3 regions of the Tardiphaga alba genome follow, and region 2 is predicted to be linked to each of the others. Evidence: predicted binding sites of a transcription regulator. Region 2 holds the regulator's gene; each other region holds the start of a gene.
What was found. Region 2 encodes PhoB, which activates phosphate uptake and scavenging genes when phosphate is short. Its sites were predicted from a motif close to TGTCATNNANCTGTCAT; they were not measured.

Region 1 (6,938 bases), 1.6 Mb from region 2:
GCGTCATCGCCGATGGCGTCCATCGCATGCAGGTGCGTGTCTATTACGAGGACACCGATTTCTCCGGCATCGTCTATCACGCCAACTACCTGCGCTTTATGGAGCGCGGGCGGACCAATTATCTGCGGCTGCTCGGCGCCGACCAGCATGCACTGTTCGCCGAGGCCGAAAGCGAAGCGCCGGGTTTTGCCTTCGTCGTCCGCGTCATGCAGCTCGATTTTCTCAAACCGTCGAAGATGGACGACCTGCTCGACGTCCTGACGCGCCCGCTCGATGTGAAGGGCGCTTCCATCACGCTGCATCAGGAAGTGCGGAGGGGCGACGAGCTGCTGCTCGAAGCCAAGGTGAAGGTGGCCTTTGTTTCCGGCGGCCGCGCGCGGCCGATTCCGAAAGCGCTGCGCATCGCGATGAAGGCCGATCAGGTTTAGTGATCGGCCGATAGGCAAGTTGCCATCGACTCTTCAAAATTCAGGACTACACTTCGGCAAAAAATCAGACACCGAGGTGCTCCATGTCCCGGCCGCCATTTCCGCCCTTCACCCGCGAGACTGCCGCCCAGAAGGCCCGCATGGCCGAGGATGGCTGGAATTCGCGCGATCCGGTGAAGGTCTCGCTGGCCTATACTGAGGACAGTGTCTGGCGCAATCGCGGCGAGTTCTTCCAGGGCCGTCCGGCGATCGTCGCATTCCTCACCCGCAAATGGGAGAAGGAACACGACTATCGCCTGATCAAGGATCTCTGGGCGTTCACGGAAAACCGTATCGCGGTGCGCTTCCAGTATGAATGGCACGACGACGCGGGCACCTGGCACCGGTCCTATGGCAATGAGCAATGGGAATTCGACGATGCCGGCCTGATGCGTCGGCGCGAGGCCAGCATCAACGATGTCGTGATCGCCGAGAAGGATCGTCGCTTCCTGTGGCCGGCCCCGGGCCCGCGCCCGGCGGATGTGCAGGGCCTCGGCACCGATCCATTCTGATTTATTCCGCCAGGATCATAGCGGGCTGTTATCGACCACGAATTCGACGCGCTCGGCGACGAAGCGCGAATGCGTACAGTGCAGCGGCGTGCCGTCGGCATCCACGTCGAGGGAATCGACGATCAGGATGGGGCGGCCGAGGGCCACGCCCAGCCGCGTCGCATCGGTGGCATCGATAATGCCTGCCGTCACCCGCGTCGAGGCCCGGCGGTAGTCCTTGATGCCGTAATGCGCCAGCGCCTTGGTCATTGAGCGCATGCGCTCATAGATCTTGCCGAAATCAGGGAAGCGTTCTGCCGACAGCCAGTTGGTGCCGACGCAGATCGGTGTCTTGTCGGCAAGCCGCAAGGCCTCGATACGGATCAGCGCCGCGCCGGTCTTGAGGCCGAGCTGCTTGGCGAGTTCGCGGGTCGCCACATCGTCCCATGCGCCGATCAGCTGCGCCTGGGGCTCACGGCCGCCGGCGCCGGCGATTTCCGAAAAGCGCGTGCGCGAGCGCAGCGGATAAGCCAGCTTTGGCGATTCCACATAGGTGCCGCTGCCGCGCTCGGCGCGCACCATGCCGCGCTCGGCTAAAGTCGCCAGGGCACGGCGCACCGTGTGGCGATTGACGCGATAGGTATCGGCCAGCTCGGTTTCCCCGGGTAGTTTTTCGCCGGCCGGAAAGCGCCCGTCGGCGATCCCGCGCTCGATCCCGTCGGCTACATGCCGCCACAATGCAACGCCGGTCGGCTTGTCCTGAATGGTCACAAATCACTTCCTGAATGTCCGTCGCACCAGCGATACCCAAAAATCATGTCACTGTCACGAAACGGTCATTGCGTCCTCCTATAAAGTTGTCTAGTAAATCATACAACTTGTCGAGCGGCGGTGACATGATGCAAGCCCCTTCAAACGACCTGCAAGCGCGGCGCCAGGAGGCGATGAGCGTCCTCGGGCACAGCGCGACGGCTGAAATCGCCCGGCATTTCGATGGCATTGCGGTGCCCGATCACGAACAGTTGCGGACGCCGGAAAATGGCCTGGTGATGTTACGCGGCCGGATCGGCGGCGATGGCGCGCCTTTCAATCTTGGTGAAGCCACGGTGTCGCGCGCTGCGATCAGGCTGTCGTCAGGCGAGGTCGGCTTCGGTTACACGCTCGGCCGCGATGGCGCCAAGGCACAGCTGATCGCGCTCTGCGATGCGCTGATCCAGACCTCTCAATTTGCAGGCACGATCGAAACGAATGTCCTGACGCCGCTGCGTGCGCGCGTTTTGGCAGAGCGCAAGCGCAAGGCTGCGGAAACAGCGGCCACGAAGGTCGATTTCTACACGCTCGTGCGCGGGGAGAGCTGAACATGACGACGATTGCAGAAATGCCGGCCGGTTTCGCTGACAAGGTTCTCGCCGCGCAATCGACGTTTCGCACGGTCATGGATGCGATGGCGCGTCCCGGCAGCGTGCAGCTCATTCGCGCAGTGTCCGGCGTGCCAGCGCCGATGATGCGCGGTGCCGCGGCGATCGCGCTGACGCTGTTCGATCAGGATACGCCCGTGTGGCTCGATGCGAAGCTTGCTGCGAATGACGATGTGGCCAAGTGGATCAAGTTTCACACCAGCGCGCCGGTGATTGCCGACGCAGCCGCGAGCAGCTTCGCGGTCATCGCCGATCCCATCAAGCTGCCGGAATTCGATAGCTTCGCGCTCGGCACGCCCGAATATCCGGATCGCTCGACCACGATCATTCTGCAGGTGGCAAGCCTGCAGGAAGGTCCCGCTTATGAACTGAGCGGCCCGGGCATCGATGGCACGACGATCCTGCGCGCAGCCATCGGCGTGCCGGATCTGATCGATCGATTGGCCGAGAATGCGCGGCGCTTTCCGCGCGGTATCGATCTGCTGCTGGTCTCCGGTGAGTCAATTGTCGCATTGCCGCGCACCACGCGCCTCGTCGCGCGGGAGGGCTGAATATGTATGTTGCCGTCAAGGGTGGTGAACGCGCCATTGAAAATGCCCATCGGCTGCTGGCGCATGAGCGCCGCGGTGATCGCGATGTGCCCGAAGTGTCGCTGGATCAGATATCGAACCAGCTCGGCCTCGCCGTCGATCGCGTGATGACCGAGGGCTCGCTTTATGATCGCGAACTGGCTGCGCTGGCCATCAAGCAGGCGCGTGGCGACATGATCGAAGCGATCTTCCTGCTGCGGGCTTTCCGCGCGACCCTGCCGCGCTTTGGCTCGAGCGAGCCTGTCGATACCGCGAAGATGCAGGTGCGTCGTCGCGTGTCCTCGACTTTCAAGGATATGCCTGGCGGTCAGGTGCTTGGCCCGACCTTTGACTATACGCATCGTCTGCTTGATCCGTCGCTGATGAGCGAGGGATCGCCGGAGCAACCGAATGTGGTGGCCGAAGCGGAGCCCGGCATCATGCCGCGCGTCACGGATATCCTCGGGCGTGACGGCTTGATCGAGCAGTCGCCCACTGAAGATTCAGAAAAGCCCGTCGGCGATCTGACGCGCGATTCTCTGAGCTTCCCCGCCGATCGCGATCTGCGTCTGCAGAATCTCGCGCGTGGTGATGAAGGCTATCTGCTCGCGCTTGGTTATTCGACGCAGCGCGGCTATGGCCGCAATCATCCCTTTGCCGGCGAAATCCGCCTCGGTGAGGTGGAGGTTGAATTCGTCGCCGAAGATGTCGGCTTTGCGGTGCCGCTCGGCTCGATCACGCTGACTGAATGCCAGATGGTCAACCAGTTCAAGGGCAGCGAGACCGAAGCCCCGTGCTTCACGCGCGGCTATGGACTCGCCTTCGGGCAATGTGAGCGCAAGGTGATGTCGATGGCGCTGGTCGATCGTGCGCTGCGTGCGCGCGAACTCGGCGAGGACGTCAAGGCGCCCGCGCAGGACGAGGAATTCGTGCTGTCGCATTCCGATAATGTGCAGTCGACCGGCTTCGTCGAGCATCTCAAGCTGCCGCACTACGTGGATTTCCAGTCCGAACTCGGGTTGCTGCGAAAACTGCGCAAGGAATTCGCCGAGGCCAATGAAGCGCCGATGCCTATGCAGGAGGCCGCGGAATGAACGCGCCGACTTACAACTTTGCTTATCTCGACGAACAGACCAAGCGGATGATCCGCCGCGCGATCCTAAAGGCGATCGCGATCCCGGGCTATCAGGTGCCGTTCGCGTCGCGCGAAATGCCGATGCCTTATGGCTGGGGAACCGGCGGCGTGCAGGTGACGGCGGCGATTCTCGGTGTGGATGACAAGCTCAAGGTCATCGACCAGGGTTCCGATGACACGACGAATGCGATCTCGATCCGCAAATTCTTCGAGAAGACCGCAGGCGTTGCCGTGACGACGAACACGGCAGACGCGACGGTGATCCAGACGCGCCATCGCATTCCGGAAGCGAAGCTCGGCGCGCATCAGGTGCTGGTCTATCAGGTGCCGATACCCGAGCCGCTGCGGTTCCTCGAACCGCGCGAGACCGAGACGCGCCGCATGCATGCGCTGGCCGAATATGGCCTGATCCATGTGAAGCTGTATGAGGACATTGCGCGCTTCGGCCACATCGCCACGGCCTATGCCTATCCGGTGAAGGTCAATGCGCGCTATGTGATGGATCCGTCGCCGACGCCGAAATTCGACAATCCGAAGATGGACAATTGCGACGCGCTACAGTTGTTCGGTGCCGGTCGCGAGAAGCGCATTTACGCGATCCCGCCATACACCAAGGTGCAGTCGCTGGATTTCGAGGATCATCCGTTCGAGCCCTACAAGCACAAAGCGTGTTGTGCGCTGTGCAACGCCGAGGACTCCTATCTCGACGAGATCGTCACCGACGACAAGGGCAGCCGCATGTTCGTCTGCTCCGACACCGATTATTGCGAGACACGACAGGCGCAGGGCCATCGTGGCAGCGAGAACGCATCGCCTTTCGCGGAGAGCCGTCATGCTTGATCGCACCACCACATTGCAGGACGACGCGCCGCTGTTGATCGCGGAAGGGCTCGGCAAGACCTATGGCAGACTGCAGGCCTGCCGTGACGTCTCCTTTAAGCTCTATCCCGGCGAAGTACTGGCGATTGTCGGCGAGAGCGGTTCGGGCAAGTCGACGCTGCTGCAGCTCCTGTCGGCGCAACTCGCGCCGAATTCCGGCCGCGTCTCCTACCGCATGCGCGACGGCATCACGCGCGATCTCGCGGCGATGGGTGAGGCCGAACGCCGGCTTCTGTTCCGCACCGACTGGGGCTTTGTGCATCAGGATCCCGCTATGGGCCTGCGCATGGCCGTTTCGGCCGGCGCCAATGTTGGCGAGAGGTTGATGGCCGTCGGCCACAATCACTATGGCAAGATCCGCGAAACGGCGACGACATGGCTCGAGCGCGTCGAAATCTCCGGCAGCCGCATCGACGATGCGCCACGCACTTATTCCGGCGGCATGCGCCAGCGCCTGCAGATCGCGCGCAATCTCGTCACCGAGCCGCGCCTCGTCTTCATGGATGAGCCGACCGGCGGGCTGGATGTCTCCGTGCAGGCGCGGCTGCTGGACATGATGCGATCATTGGTCGGTGAGCTGGGCTTGTCGGCCATCGTCGTGACCCATGACCTCGCGGTGGCGCGGCTGTTGTCGCATCGCGTGATGGTGATGCAGGGCGGCCGGGTGATCGAGACCGGCCTGACCGACCAGGTGCTCGACGATCCCCGCGAGCCCTATACGCAACTGCTCGTTTCTTCGATCCTGCCGGCGTGAGGACACCATGACTGCGATGATCGAACTCCGGAATGCCGAAAAGACCTTCGTCATGCACCTGCAGGGTGGCATTCGGCTGCCGGTGATGCATGGCGTCACGTTTGACGTGAATGCCGGCGAATGCGTCGTGCTGTCCGGCCCGTCCGGCGCCGGCAAGTCGTCGATCCTGAAAATGATCTTCGGCAATTACCGCTGCGACGGCGGTACCATCACGGTGCGTCATCTCGGCACATTCGTCGATGTCGCCAGCGCCGAGCCGCGCCAGATCCTCAGCGTCCGTCGCGACACTATCGGCTATGTCAGCCAGTTTCTGCGCGCGGTTCCGCGTGTGGCGGCGATCGATGTGGTTGCCGAGCCCTTGCTGAACGCCGGCGTCAGCCGCGAGGAGGCGCATGCGCGCGCGGGCGCGTTGCTGAAGCGGCTGAATATCGGCGAGCGCCTCTGGCAGTTGCCGCCATCGACCTTCTCCGGCGGTGAGCAGCAGCGCGTGAATATCGCGCGCGGCTTCATCTCCGATCTACCTATCCTCCTGCTCGACGAGCCGACCGCGTCGCTGGATGCGGCCAATCGCGCCGTGGTGGTCGATCTCGTCGCCGAGAAAAAACGTGCTGACGTGGCCATGGTGGCCATTGTCCATGACGACGAAGTGCGGCATCTGATCGCCGACCGGTTGATCGATGTCACATCCTTCGCCGCTGCTGCCTGAAAGGGAGACCATGAGCGCTTCATCGACTGAAACCGTCATCGGCAACGCCAGGCTCGTTCTGGCCGATCGCGTCATCGACAAGGGTTGGGTGGCCTTTGCCAATGGCCAAGTGGCCGAGTTCGGCGAAGGCGATGCGCCACGCGGGTTTGAGGACGCGCGGGGCGATCTGGTGATGCCCGGTCTGGTCGAACTGCATACCGATCATCTCGAGGCGCATTTCATGCCGCGTCCGAAGGTGTTCTGGGATCCGATTTCTGCGGTGGTCTCGTATGATGGCCAGCTCGCCACGTCGGGCATCACCACGGTGCTCGATTCCGTGCGGGTCGGGTGTGAGGATTCGAGCCAGGGCATCGACAGCTATGCCGAGCTTCTGGTGGATTCGATCGCCAATGCCGGCAAGGCCGATCTCCTGCGCGTCGAACATTTCCTGCATCTGCGCTGTGAGATTCCGATGCCGTCGGTGGTCGAGGAAGCGAAGGCGCTGCTGGGGAAGACCGAGGTGCGGCTGATGTCGCTGAT
Region 2 (6,938 bases):
GCTAAGCTTTCGCTCTTGCGCGGAGGAGAGGGGCATCTCTCCTCCGCTTCTTTCTAGCTGATTTCACTTTTTCTTTTCGCGTTTCACGCCCTGACAGGCCCATTCAGGGTGTCGTGTTTCGGGTATCAAATAACAACACAGGGGACTGGGCGTGGCAGATATGGCCGTACAGAGCTCTTCGATGGACGCCGCTGGACCGTATGACCGCGCCAAGGCGCTCAACGCATTCAAGACCGGTGACCAGTTTTTCTACTGGCTGACGCGCATCTCGGCGCTGTCGGTGCTCTTCATTCTCGGCGGCATCATCCTGTCGCTGATCGCAGGTGCGTGGCCGGCGCTGAAGGAGTTCGGTTTCTCCTTCCTGTTCACGCAGCGCTGGGCGCCGTCGGCCGAACCGCCGGTGCTCGGTGCGCTCGGCCCGATCTATGGCACGCTCGTCACCTCGCTGATCGCCATGTCCATCGCCATTCCGGTCGGCATCGGCATCGCGATCTTTCTCACCGAACTGTGCCCGAACTGGCTGCGTCGCCCGATCGGCATGGCGGTTGAGCTGCTCGCCGGCATTCCCTCGATCATCTACGGCATGTGGGGCTTCTTCGTGCTCGGCCCGTTCCTGGCCAACCACTTCCAGCCGTTCCTGATCGACGTCTTCGAAGGCGTACCCGTGCTCGGCACCATCTTCGCCGGCCCGCCGTCCTATCTGTCGCTGTTCAACGCGTCGCTCATCCTCGCCATCATGGTGCTGCCCTTCATCACGGCGATCTCGGTCGACGTGTTCAAGACGGTGCCGCCGGTGCTGAAGGAAGCAGCCTATGGCGTCGGCTGCACCACCTGGGAAGTCGTCCGCAACGTCGTCATTCCCTACACCCGCGTCGGCGTGATCGGCGGCGTGATGCTGGCGCTCGGCCGTGCGCTCGGCGAGACGATGGCGGTGACATTCATCATCGGCAACTCGTTCAAGATCACCGGTTCGATCTTCGGGCCAGGCACCACGATCTCCGCGGCCATCGCTTCGGAATTCGCTGAGTCCGACGGTCTGCATCAGTCCGGCCTGATCCTGCTCGGCCTGCTGCTGTTCGTGCTCACCTTCCTGGTGCTGTCGGCCGCCCGTCTGATGCTGCTGCGCCTTGAAAAGAAGGCAGGAAAGTAAGTCATGGCAACCTTGAACCCGATTTACGTCTCGCGCCGTCGCAACGACAAGATCGTCCGCGGTCTGTGCATGGGTGCCGCCATCTTCGGTGTCACCTGGCTCGCTTTGATCCTGTTCACGTTGTTCTACAACGGCCTTGCCGGCCTCAGCGTGCAGATCTTCACCCAGAACACGCCGCCCCCCGGCTCCACCGAAGGTGGCCTGCTCAATGCCATCGTCGGTTCGGTCATCATGACGGTGATCGGCGTCGGCATCGGTGCGCCGCTTGGCCTGTTCGCCGGCACCTATCTGGCGGAATACGGCAAGCACGACAAACTCACCTCGGTGATCCGCTTCATCAACGACGTGCTGCTGTCGGCGCCTTCGATCATCATCGGCCTGTTCGTTTACGGCGCGGTGGTTGTTCCGATGGGTGGCTTCTCGGCCTTCGCCGGTTCTCTTGCGCTCGCCGTGATCGTCATCCCGGTGGTCGTCCGCACCACGGAAGACATGCTCGGCCTTGTTCCGAACCCGCTGCGTGAAGCAGCCTCGGCGCTCGGCCTGCCGCGCTCGCTGGTGATCAAGCGGATCGCCTATCGTGCGGCTCGTGCCGGTCTCATCACCGGCGTGCTGCTGGCGACCGCCCGTGTCGCCGGTGAAACGGCACCGCTGCTGTTCACCGCACTGAGCAATCAGTTCTTCAGCCTGGATCTCGGTAAGACGATGGCCAACCTCCCGGTCACCATCAACAACTTCGTCCAGAGCCCCTACGAATACTGGAAGCAGCTCGCCTGGAGCGGCGCGCTGATCATCACCCTGACCGTCCTTGCCCTGAACATTGGCGCGCGCTTGCTCGGCGCCGAGAGGAAAGCAAAATGAGTGATCTCTCTGTGTCCGCTGCCAATCCCAGCGTTTCGATGCCGCCGTCCATGATCCAGGGCGATACCCGCCCCAAGGTCAGCGTACGCGACCTGAACTTCTATTACGGCGAACACCACGCCCTGAAGAAGATCAACCTGAACCTCGCCACCAACCGCGTGACCGCCTTCATCGGTCCGTCGGGTTGCGGCAAGTCCACGCTGCTGCGGATCTTCAACCGCATGTATGACCTCTATCCGGGTCAGCGCGCGGAAGGTCAGGTCATGCTCGACAGCCAGAACATTCTGGACCCGAAGCTGGACCTCAACCTGCTGCGTGCCCGCATCGGCATGGTGTTCCAGAAGCCGACCCCGTTCCCGATGACGATCTATGAAAACATCGCCTTCGGCATCCGCCTCTACGAAAAGATTTCCAAGGCGGAGATGGACGTGCGCGTAGAGAAGGCGCTGCGTGGCGGTGCGCTCTGGAACGAGGTCAAGGACAAGCTCAACGCTTCGGGCCTGTCGCTCTCGGGCGGTCAGCAGCAGCGTCTGTGCATCGCGCGCACCATCGCGGTGCGTCCGGAAGTGATCCTGTTCGACGAACCGTGCTCGGCGCTCGATCCGATCTCGACCGCCAAGGTCGAAGAGCTGATCGACGAATTGAAGGATCAGTACACGATCGCGATCGTGACCCACAACATGCAGCAGGCTGCGCGTGTCTCCGACACCACCGCCTTCATGTATCTCGGCGAGCTGGTTGAATTCGATCAGACCAACAAGATCTTCACTTCGCCGAGCGATCGCCGCACCCAGGATTACATCACCGGCCGTTTCGGCTGACGCGACATTATCGCGAGAGGATTGAGCTATGGCTTTTGAACACACGACCAAGGCCTTCGACGACGACCTCCAGGAACTTACCCGCCTCGTCGCCGAGATGGGTGGCCTAGCCGAGCGTCAGATCGCAGAGTCCGTCGATGCCTTGATCCGCCGCGACGTCGCCCTCGGCGCACGCGTGGTGGCCACTGACGCTGAAATCGATCACCTGCAACGGGCGATCGAAGAACGCGCCGTCCTGACGATCGCCAAGCGTCAGCCGATGGCCGTCGATCTGCGCGAAATCGTTGGTGCGCTCCGCGTTGCCACCGATCTCGAACGTATCGGCGATCTCTCCAAGAATATCGGCAAGCGCGTCAATGCGCTGGACAGCGATTTCCACCCGCTGAAGCTGATCCGCGGTCTCGAACACATGACTGATCTGGTCAACACCCAGGTCAAGGCTGTGCTCGATGCCTATGCCGCCCACGACCTGCCGGCAGCGATGACGGTCTGGAAGGGCGACGAAGAGATCGACGCGATCTGCACCTCGCTGTTCCGCGAACTTTTGACCTATATGATGGAAGATCCGCGTAACATCTCGTTCTGTATCCATCTGATGTTCTGCGCCAAGAACATCGAGCGGATCGGCGATCACGCGACCAATATCGCCGAGACCGTGTTCTACATGATCGAAGGTCAGCAGATGGTCGACAAGCGCCCGAAGGGCGACATGACCAACTTCGCGACTCCGGTGAGCTAAGGCTTCTCGCGGCGAGCCGAGCTCGCCGCGACTTGCTCGCCTTTGCCGCACGACAGATAGGAAACTAGCCATATGAACGCGCGCATTCTGGTAGTGGAAGACGAGGAAGCTCTGACCACGCTGCTGCGCTACAATCTCGACGCCGAAGGTTACGACGTCGAGACGGTTGCCCGCGGCGACGATGCCGACACCCGCTTGAAAGAGCGCGTGCCGGACCTCGTGGTCCTCGACTGGATGTTGCCCGGCCTGTCCGGCATCGAACTGTGCCGTCGCCTGCGGGCCCGGCCGGAAACCAAGGCATTGCCGATCATCATGCTCACCGCCCGCGGTGAGGAAAGCGAGCGCGTTCGTGGCCTTGCGACCGGCGCTGACGATTACATCGTCAAGCCGTTCTCGGTGCCTGAGCTGCTCGCCCGCGTGAAGGGTCTCCTGCGTCGCGCGGCGCCGGAGCGTCTCGCCACCGTGCTGGCTTTCGGCGATATCGAGCTGGATCGCGACAAGCGCCGTGTGGTGCGCGCCGCCCGTCCGATCGATCTCGGCCCGACCGAATACCGGTTGCTCGAATTCTTCCTCGAGCATCCCGGCCGCGTGTTCAGCCGCGAGCAACTGCTCGACAGCGTCTGGGGCCGCGACATCTATATCGACGAGCGCACCGTTGACGTGCACATCGGTCGTCTCCGCAAGCTGCTCAATCCGGCCGGCGAACCCGACCCGATCCGCACCGTGCGCGGCGCTGGCTACGCGCTCGATGATCGCTTCGACAAGGCGGCGGAGTAAGGCGCCGCTGGCATTGTTAGACACCGTCATGGCCGGGCTTGTCCCGGCCATCTACGTCTTTGCCTTGGTCGAGGCGTGGATACCCGGCATACGCCGGGCATGACGGCGGTAAATCAGGCGTTTCTCAACGATCTAAAAACAAAAATGCCCGGCTCATCGCCGGGCATTTTTTGTTTGTGCTGTTTGCTGCAATCAGCGCACCGGCTTCGGTGCTGCGCGACGGCGGTCGCTCGCCGGCTGGTAGGCGATGCGCGAATGGTGCGCGCAATAGGGTGCGCCGGCCACGGACTTGCCGCCGCAGAAGTAGAAGTCGGCGCTGGCGGGATCGCCCACCGGCCAATGACAGGTGGCGTCGTTGAGCTCGACCAGCTGCAGGCGCTGGCTGATCGGGATGACGTTATCGACCGAGATCGGGTCCGGCTCCATCTCGACTTCGTAATTGTGCGCGAGAGCGGTATTGCCGCGGGCGATCGGGCGCGGCATCCGCACCATCTGCTGGGCGGGACGTGGCTTGCGCGGCCGCGGGGCAGCAGACGAGGGGCTCTTCGCGCGGCCCGACAGGCCCAGGCGATGGACTTTACCGATGACGGCGTTGCGGGTGACGTTACCGAGTTCCGCGGCGATCTGGCTCGCGGAAAGGCCGCCTTCCCAGAGTTTCTTCAATTGTTCGACGCGATCGTCGGTCCATGTGATTACCGTCATCGCATAATCCCTTCGTAGGCGCAGAACCAAAACGGGCCGCCGCGCTGCGATCTGAAACCTCAAAAACCTCGTGGTCAGAATCCCTTAGCGCTCACCGGGCGCGCTATCGCGTCCGGCCTTACGCCGCACTTATGGTGTCAAAGGGTCAACTGCCGCACGAGATGTCGTATCCGACAAGCGAAAAACTACAATATGGCGCGACTCACGCGCAAGAGTCGGGCGAGTCACATCCACATGCTTTGTGTCAACCAAACAAGAAAATCTGCTTTTTTGACGACCTCGTGTGACTTCAAGGCCTCAGTGCGCGGTTGACACCCTGCACAACGCCCATAGAATAATGCGCGCGTGCCGCCCGAGAAGGGCGGCACGTTTCGTTTTGAGGGTCTTTTGTCCGGTGTCGTACGGACGTCACGGACTCAAGACCACAGCTATTGATCGGAACGGTTATGACCAGCAACGCACCATCCTCGCAAATTTCTCAGGCGCATCTGCTGCCTGTCTTCGCGCGCGCGGATGTTGCCTTCGAGCGCGGTGAAGGTTCCTGGCTGATCTCGACCACCGGCGAGCGCTATCTCGATTTTACCAGCGGCGTCGCGGTGAATTCGCTCGGCCACGCGCATCCGCATATGGTCCAGGCGCTGCAAGAGCAGGCCACAAAATTGTGGCACATGTCGAACCTGTTCAAGAGCCCGGATGGCGAGCGCCTCGCTGCGCGGCTGTGCGAAAACTCGTTTGCCGACTTCGTGTTCTTCGCCAATTCCGGCGCCGAGGCGATGGAATGCGCGCTGAAGGTCACGCGCCACTATCATTTCTCCAAGGGAAACCCGGAGCGCACGCGCATCATCACGTTTGAAGGCGCGTTCCATGGCCGTACCCTCGGCACGCTGGCTGCTACCGGCGCCGCCAAGTATCTCGAAGGCTATGGCAAGCCGCTCGACGGCTTCGACCAGGTGCCGCTCGGCGATCTCGATGCGGTGAAGGCCGCTATCGGTCCGGAGACTGCTGGCATCGTGATCGAGCCGCTGCAGGGCGAAGGCGGCGTGCGCGCGGCTTCGAACGCCTTTTTCAAGGCGCTACGCGAGCTGTGCGACAAACACGGCATCCTGCTGATCTTCGACGAAGTGCAGACCGGCATGGGCCGCACCGGCACGCTGTTCGCCTATGAGCGCCTTGGCGTGACGCCGGACGTGATGTCGCTGGCCAAGGCGCTCGGCGGCGGCTTCCCGATCGGCGCGTGCCTTGTTACGGCTGCTGCTGCCGAGGGCATGGCGCCCGGCTCGCATGGCTCGACCTTTGGCGGCAATCCGCTGGCGGTGGCGGCTGCGAATTCCGTGCTCGACGTGATGCTGAAGCCCGGCTTCTTCGATCAGGTCAACAAAATGACGCTGCTGCTGAAGCAGAAGCTCGCCGGCGTGGTCGATCGCTATCCGACCGTGCTGCAGGAAGTGCGTGGCGAGGGCATGCTGATCGGCCTCAAGGCCGTCGTCCCGGCGCCGGATCTCGTCGGCGCGCTGCGCGATGCCAAGTTGCTGACAGTTGGTGCTGGTGACAACGTCGTGCGTTTCTTGCCGCCGCTGATCGTCACCGAAAGCGATATCGACGAAGCCGTGCAGCGTCTGGAACAGGCTTGCACCGTGTTTTCGAAGGGAGCGGCATAATGAGTACGCCGCGGCACTTCCTCGACCTCACGGCAGTCTCTGCCAGTGAGTTGCGCAATATTCTCGACGCAGCCGGCGCCATGAAGGCGAAGCTGAAGAGCAACGGTCTCGAAGACAATCGCCCGCTGAAGAACAAGACGCTGGCGATGATCTTCGAAAAGCCCTCGACGCGCACCCGCGTGTCGTTCGAGGTCGGCATGCGTCAGCTCGGCGGCGAAGTCGTCATGCTCACC
Region 3 (6,938 bases), 2.8 Mb from region 2:
ATGGAAGCGCTGACCGCCGTGTCGGTCGCGTGTCTGACCGTCTATGACATGATCAAGGCGGCGGAGCGCGGCGTGCGCATCGAAGGCATCCACCTGGTCGAGAAAAAAGGCGGCAAGTCCGGCCATTACATCGTGACCGACAACGCCGCCGATTGATCAGGCGCTGATCTGCCCGTGCGGGTCATTGCCGGTGCCGCTCATGCAGGGCTGACCTTCGACGCGGAACTCATCGAGCTTGCGGCCTGACGCGAGCTGGAACACCAGCCAGCGCGGGCGCAGGCCGCGCCCGGACCAGACCTGCGACGGCTGATCCGGATTGCGATAGAACGGACCGGCCTTGGGACGTAACGCCGTGACGGCGCGCTGCGATGCTGCGGAAAACTGCTCGAGATCGCGCAACCGGTCGTCCATGTCCTGACGCTGGGCCGCCATCTTGGCTGCCAGCACGATGCGCAACTCCTCATGGAGCTGCCAGAGTGCATCCACAGACATCGTCATGAAATCGTACTTCATCGCCATCTGAGCCCTCGCGTCACATTCGCTGTCCAAAAAATGGACCGGGACCGCACGCGAGCATGGGGGGTGTTGGCGGCGGTCCCGGCACCACGTCAAGCGACCCGGGCGGGAGGATGAGAACATCCGGGGCCGGCGATCGTGGCGCCACGAGAGGTAGCGCGCCGACCAGGGCCAAGCGTAAACGCCGCGTAGCTAACTACGCCTCGCAATTGTAACTTTGCAGGTAACCTGAATACCGGTGAATCCCGGTACAATACGCTTAACGGCGGTTGTGACGGCGACGAACACGACGACGTTCCGGCTTCGTCTCTTCCAGTATCCATGGACCGATCTGCGCGTCGAGATGACGCTCGTAGCGCTTCACCAGCATCCATCCGCCCGCGGCCAGAACGGCAAATACAAACAATATCGACATCAGCAATCCGATTTGAAAAATAGCTTTCTATCGGATCAATTACGGTTAATCCTTTTTTAAGTTTCGATGATCTCCCATGCCGTGCACGCACAGCGCTGGTTAATCGCGCATCCTTCGCGATGATGATGCCGTCATCGGCGCGTGCTAGGTCTCAAATTGCACATTCATGATCAAAGTTGCACACCACATGACATCGCCTTCCCTGCCCATCGACGCGCTGCTGTTCGATCTCGGCCGCGTTATCCTCGACATCGATTTCGACCGCGTGGCGCAGGCTTGGGCCTATCATGCAGGACAGACGCCGCAAGCCCTGCTCGCACGCTTCACACGCGGCGACATCTACATGCAGCACGAGCGAGGTCAGATATCGGATGATGCGTTCTTCGCGCATCTGCGCGAGACGCTCGCCATAGAACTCACCCCGGCGCAGTTTCTCGAAGGCTGGAATGCAATCTTCGTCGGCGAAATGCCGGGCATCGGCGAGCTGTTGCCGCGCGCCGCGGCGCGCTGGCCGCTCTACGCCTTCTCCAACACCAATCCGGCACATGTCGCGCATTTCTCGATCGCCCATGCCAATCTGCTCGGACATTTTCGCGAGGTGTTTCTGTCGTCGTCGATCGGCATGCGTAAGCCTGACGCCGAGAGCTTCGATCATGTGGTGGCCAAGATCGGCGTGCCCGCGAACCGCATTTTATTCTTCGACGATTCAGAAGAGAACGTCACAGCCGCACGGGCCCGCGGCCTGCAGGCCGTGCACGTCACCACGCCGCATGTGGTCGCCGACACGCTCGCCAGCTTCGGGCTTTAGAGCCAGGAGCTGCGACGATCCGGCTATGGCTTGAGATCAGGCGGCAGCGACGGGCTTTCGCGGATCAAGGTGATGGTGACGCGGCGGTTGGCCGCCGCTGACGGCGCATCGGGATAGAGCGGCTCGCTATCGCCCTTGCTGGCGACGAGGAACAGCCGGCTGTTCGGAAAACCCTCGCGCGCCAAAACCTGCCGCACGGCATTGGCGCGATCCCAGGAGAGGTCGTAGGCGTCGTAATTGGGACGCCCCGTCGGCATGCCCGCGGCAGCATGACCGGTGATCGAAATCCGCAGCGCTGTCGCACGCAAAGGCACGGCGAGCCGCTCGATCAGAAGCCGCATCTGGAGCGTCGGCGTGCTGGCGCCCTCGGCGAACATCGCGCGGCCTTCCTGATCCGTAATCTGGAGATTGATGCCGCGCGGCGTCTCCTCCCACATCAGGCTCTTGGAAATTTCCGACAGCTCCGGCGAGCTCTGGATTGCTTGGCGCAACGACGCAGCGGCGCGTATCAGATTGCGCTCGGCGGACTGCGCCACCTCGGCTGCCTTGCCATCGGGGCTCGGTGCGTTGCCCATGTGATCCGGCGGGACATGATCGACACTGGCGATCTTGCCGCGGGTGGGCAATCCGTCGATCTCGATCACCCCGGCATAGCGCGCGTCATGCTGCACGCCGAATGCCTCGCGCATCGAGCCCGCCAGGATCGCCATCTTGCCGTCGTCCTGATGCGAGAATGCGAGCATCATGGCGAAGAAGCACATGAGCAGACTCATGAGGTCGGCGAAGGTGACGAACCAGCCGGCACCGTGGCCGCCCGTGTCGCCATGTTTCGATTTCGATGCTTTTTTCGTAAGCATGGGTACAGTCTTCATGCGCGCGGTGGGCGAACCACCGCGATATGACTACTAATATACCCCTGACATTAATGTCGCACTAACGGAGCACCGCTCAGGCCCGGGACAGCCGTGCGTAGGCCAGGCTGGTCACGACGCCCAGCAATGCCCAGAAGATCAGGCCGGTGACGGCAGCGGCGACAACGAAGCTGTGCGCCAGTGCCTCCGGCACGTCGGTGTGGCCGGCCGGGGCCTGCGGCGCGCCGATCAGATGCGGCAGCACGATCAGGCCGAGGCCGAGCAGTGCGGCCCAGGACGCCTTGCGGAAAATCAACAGGCCGAGGCCAGCCGCGGTGGCGCAGGCCGTACCGATCCACCACGTCTGACGCAGTGTCAGGTCTGCGACGGGCTGCCCCGGAACTTCCGGCGGTAGTCCGAGGCCGGGCGCAGCGACGAACACGACGAAACCGCCGAGCCCCCAGAACAGTCCTTCACGCCAATCCACCGGACGGCCGCGCAGTGCGAAAATGCCGGCGAGCAGCAAGGCAAAGCCGATAGCCGTCAGCACGTTGGCGCCGGCGGTGAATGCATTGCGCTGGAACCCTTCTTCAGGCTCCCAGGCCCCGCCATGGTCATGCGCGGCGGCGCTCGCATGCTGATGAGCGCCGTGGTCATGCGCCGGCGCTGCCGGTGCAGGTGTCGCGGTCGGGGCGGCAACCGGCGCCTCCGCCTTCTTCTCGTAGGTTTCGGCGCGCTGGATCAGTTGCACGGTGCCGACCATCTGGATGGCCGTCGTGGCGGCGCCGGCGATCACCCCGGCAAGCACGGCCGAGAACACGATAGAGCGGAAAACGGACATGGTTCTTCGGTAGCCGCTGTCAGTGGATCAGTGGCAGGGGAACGCGTTGGCGTGGCGCACGTCATGCGCGGCGTTGTGGACTGCGCTGATATGGGAGAAGCCGACTACGCCCACGACGAACAGGCCAAGCGCCATGGCCAGAACGGCCTGCACAACGACATTGACGTCGGTGGTGACGGCGGTGAGCTGGGCGGTCTGGGTCTGCTGCATGGGATTCCTCATCAATTCTGCAACGAGTTTAGCTGCTTTGTTCCGCGGATGCGACCGCCAATTTCGCCATGGCCCGTGCGAGATCCCGGCTGGTCAGATGCAGATTGGCATCAGGCCCAAGGCGCGCATGCGCGATCTTGGCGCGGGCGGCGAGATGGAACGCGGTTTCCTGCGCGTGGAAAAACGCCGCACATTCCTCCGGCGAGGGCATGTGCTTCAACAGGGTCCGGAAGGCATGGAGATGCACCATGCAGGCGCCCTCATGCCCTTCGGGCCGGAACGACAAGGCATCCACGTCGCTGCGCCAGCGCAATGCAAGGCCAGCGGCCCTATCGTATCCGTCGGTCATGCCCCTTGGTAACGGCTCCGGGAGCGATCCCCAAGTCCGACGTCAAGTCCGACGTCAAGTCCGACCTCAAGCTCTGCTCCAAGCCCGGCCAAAGGGACAACCGACGCTTGCCTCCCCCGCCCGCTTCGCTAAGACGGGCATCACGAGAATACGGAGATCCGCCGATGGCCCTCATGCCGTTCACCGATGCCATGGCCGCAATCCTGAAGGGCGCCGATGCGCTGCCCGAGGAAATGGTGCAGATCGAGGACGCGTTTCACCGCGTGCTGGCGCGCGACATCGCGTCGCTGAGGACGCAGCCGCCGGAAGCCATGTCGGCGATGGACGGCTATGCCGTGCGTGCGGCCGATGTGACCGTCGGCGCGAAGCTGAAAGTGATCGGCGAGATTTCCGCCGGCAAGCCTTTCGATCGCGCTCTCGCTGCCGGCGAAGCGGCGCGCATCTTCACCGGTGGCGTCGTGCCGGCCGGCAGCGACACCGTTGTGATCCAGGAAGACACCGCGCGCGACGGCGACATCGTGACCATCAATGAAGCCGTCCCAGTCGGCAAGAACATCCGCCCGGCCGGCGTGGACTTCAATGAAGGCGATGTGCTGCTGCGCGCCGGCACGCGCCTCGCCGACCGCGATCTCGCCCTCGCCGCCGGCATGAACCATCCGCAGCTGCCGGTGCATCGTCGCCCGGTGGTCGCCATGCTCGCCACCGGTGACGAACTCGTGCTGCCCGGTGCCACGCCAGGCCCCGGCCAGATCGTGCTCTCCAACGGTTACGCCCTGCGCGCATTGGCCCGTGCCGAGGGCGCCGACGTGATCGATCTCGGCATCGCCCGCGACACGCTGGAATCGACGACTGCAGCGATCCGGCGCGCCATCGATCTGAATGTGGATGTCCTCATCACCACCGGCGGCGCATCGGTCGGCGACCACGATCTCGTGCAGCAGTCGCTGGTCGCGGCCGGCATCGAGATGTCGTTCTGGAAGATCGCCATGCGTCCGGGCAAGCCGATGATGCATGGCCGCCGCGGCGGGATGCGGGTGATCGGCCTGCCCGGCAATCCCGTCTCGTCCTATGTCTGCGGCTTCCTGTTCATGGTGCCGCTGCTGCGTGCGCTGTCCGGCCGCAGCGAAGTCCAGCATGTTCGCGAGGCTGCCGTGCTCGGCCGCGATCTCGCCGCCAATGACCAGCGTGAGGACTATCTGCGCACGCGGCTCGAATGGCAGGACGGGAAGCTCGTGGCGACGCCGGTGATGAAGCAGGACTCGTCGCTGCTGGGCAACCTCGCCGTCGCCGAAGGCCTGCTGGTTCGCGTGCCGCATGCGGAGGCTGCCACGGCCGGGGATCCCTGCGCCATCATTCGCCTCCCGACTTAGCGGGATACCGCGAACCGACCCGATTTTCAGGCGTTGCCCGACGGGGCATCGCCCTTCATAAATTCCGCCAGCTCTCGGTCACCAAGTTGTCACGTAACGCGGCGACAGAGAGCATAGACAACAGATTCGGTGCCCGTTCATGGATTACTTCAAGCGCTTCAACTTCCTCTTTGCCATGCCGACCTTCGATGCGGATGACCTTGAAGGCGTTCGCCTCAATCAGATCGTCGAGGAAATCGAGAAATCGGGCTTCGAGGTGGTGAAGGCGCGCAAGCTTGAAGACGCTGCCATCGCTGTTCAGACCGACGCCGCCATCGGCTGCATGGTGGTGGACTGGGGCAAGAAGGGCCTCGAGGGCAAGACCGCCGCGCTGATCAACCTGATGCGCCGCCGCGGCCTCGACTTCCCGATCATGCTGCTGATCCGCCGCCAGCGCTTCGAGGACATTCCGGTCGAGGTCCTCGACTTCATCGACGGTTACATCTTCCTCTCCGAAGAAACCCCGCCCTTCATCGCCAAGAACCTGATCAGCCGCCTCAAGCAATATGCCGAGACGCTGAAGACGCCGTTCTTTGGCGCCCTTGTGGACTATGCCGAGGAAGGCAACCAGCTCTGGACCTGCCCCGGCCACAATGGCGGCGTGTTCTACAGCCGCTCTCCGATCGGCCGCGTGTTCATGGAACATCTCGGCGAAGCAGTGTTCCGCGACGACCTCGACAATTCCGTGCTCGATCTCGGCGACCTCCTCACCCATGAAGGCCCCGCCCTTCAGGCGCAGAAGGAAGCGGCGCAAATTTTTGGCGCGGAGAAAACCTATTTCGTGCTCAACGGCACCTCGACCTCCAACAAGGTCGCGCTGTCCGCACTGGTCACCGATGACGACCTGGTTCTGTTCGACCGCAATAACCACAAGGCCGCGCTGCACGGCGCGCTGATGATCTCCGGCGGCACGCCGATCTATGTGCCGACCGTGCGCAATCCCTGGGGCCTGATCGGCCCGATGAACTGGGATTCCTTCAGCGAGGAAGCGCTGCGCGAGCGCATCCGCACCAATCCCATGGTCAAGGACAAGGATGCCTGGAAACGCGAGCGGCCGTTCCGCGTCGCCGTCATCGAACAATGCACCTATGACGGCACCATCTACTCAGCCGAGATGATCATCAAGCGCATCGGCCATCTCTGCGACTACATCCTGTTCGACGAGGCCTGGGCGGGCTTCATGAAATTCCACCCGCTCTATGCCGGCCGCTTCGCCATGGGCCTCAAGGATCTCGGCCCGGATTCGCCGGGCATCATCGCCACGCAGTCGACGCACAAGCAGCTCGCCTCGTTCTCGCAGGCCTCGCAGATCCACATGAAGGACCGCCACATCCGCGGCCAGAAGCGCCGCGTCGAGCATCGTCGCTTCAACGAAAGTTTTATGCAGCACGCCTCGACATCCCCATTCTATCCGCTGTTCGCCTCGCTCGACGTCGGCGCGCAGATGATGAAAGGCCGCTCCGGCGAAGTCTTGTGGGACGATACGATCCGCCTCGGCATCGAGCTGCGCAAGAAGATGCGCGCGGTGCGCCGCGAATT

Region 1: a site for PhoB is predicted at 1,782-1,798, ahead of phnF (phosphonate metabolism transcriptional regulator PhnF). Genes of this name have one in related genera too.
Region 3: a site for PhoB is predicted at 5,437-5,453, ahead of RPMA_RS16245 (Orn/Lys/Arg family decarboxylase). Genes of this name have one in related genera too.

What each region holds. Positions count from the first base shown of each region.
Region 1 is NZ_CP036498.1:4,822,618-4,829,555, reverse strand. It holds gene ybgC (tol-pal system-associated acyl-CoA thioesterase) at 1-428, shown strand, start outside; gene RPMA_RS23120 (nuclear transport factor 2 family protein) at 512-979, shown strand; gene phnF (phosphonate metabolism transcriptional regulator PhnF) at 995-1,729, opposite strand; gene phnG (phosphonate C-P lyase system protein PhnG) at 1,903-2,316, shown strand; gene phnH (phosphonate C-P lyase system protein PhnH) at 2,319-2,927, shown strand; gene RPMA_RS23100 (carbon-phosphorus lyase complex subunit PhnI) at 2,930-4,039, shown strand; gene RPMA_RS23095 (alpha-D-ribose 1-methylphosphonate 5-phosphate C-P-lyase PhnJ) at 4,036-4,920, shown strand; gene phnK (phosphonate C-P lyase system protein PhnK) at 4,913-5,713, shown strand; gene phnL (phosphonate C-P lyase system protein PhnL) at 5,721-6,419, shown strand; gene RPMA_RS23080 (alpha-D-ribose 1-methylphosphonate 5-triphosphate diphosphatase) at 6,430-6,938, shown strand, end outside.
Region 2 is NZ_CP036498.1:599,579-606,516, forward strand. It holds gene pstS (phosphate ABC transporter substrate-binding protein PstS) at 1-5, shown strand, start outside; gene pstC (phosphate ABC transporter permease subunit PstC) at 152-1,150, shown strand; gene pstA (phosphate ABC transporter permease PstA) at 1,163-2,008, shown strand; gene pstB (phosphate ABC transporter ATP-binding protein PstB) at 2,005-2,829, shown strand; gene phoU (phosphate signaling complex protein PhoU) at 2,858-3,568, shown strand; gene phoB (phosphate regulon transcriptional regulator PhoB) at 3,641-4,345, shown strand; gene RPMA_RS02860 (GcrA family cell cycle regulator) at 4,538-5,047, opposite strand; gene RPMA_RS02865 (aspartate aminotransferase family protein) at 5,494-6,705, shown strand; gene argF (ornithine carbamoyltransferase) at 6,705-6,938, shown strand, end outside.
Region 3 is NZ_CP036498.1:3,439,447-3,446,384, forward strand. It holds gene moaC (cyclic pyranopterin monophosphate synthase MoaC) at 1-156, shown strand, start outside; gene RPMA_RS16205 (H-NS histone family protein) at 157-519, opposite strand; gene RPMA_RS16210 (hypothetical protein) at 776-931, opposite strand; gene RPMA_RS16215 (HAD-IA family hydrolase) at 1,119-1,739, shown strand; gene RPMA_RS16220 (OmpA/MotB family protein) at 1,763-2,596, opposite strand; gene RPMA_RS16225 (CbtA family protein) at 2,688-3,431, opposite strand; gene RPMA_RS16230 (CbtB domain-containing protein) at 3,459-3,653, opposite strand; gene RPMA_RS16235 (hypothetical protein) at 3,670-3,990, opposite strand; gene RPMA_RS16240 (molybdopterin molybdotransferase MoeA) at 4,155-5,360, shown strand; gene RPMA_RS16245 (Orn/Lys/Arg family decarboxylase) at 5,500-6,938, shown strand, end outside.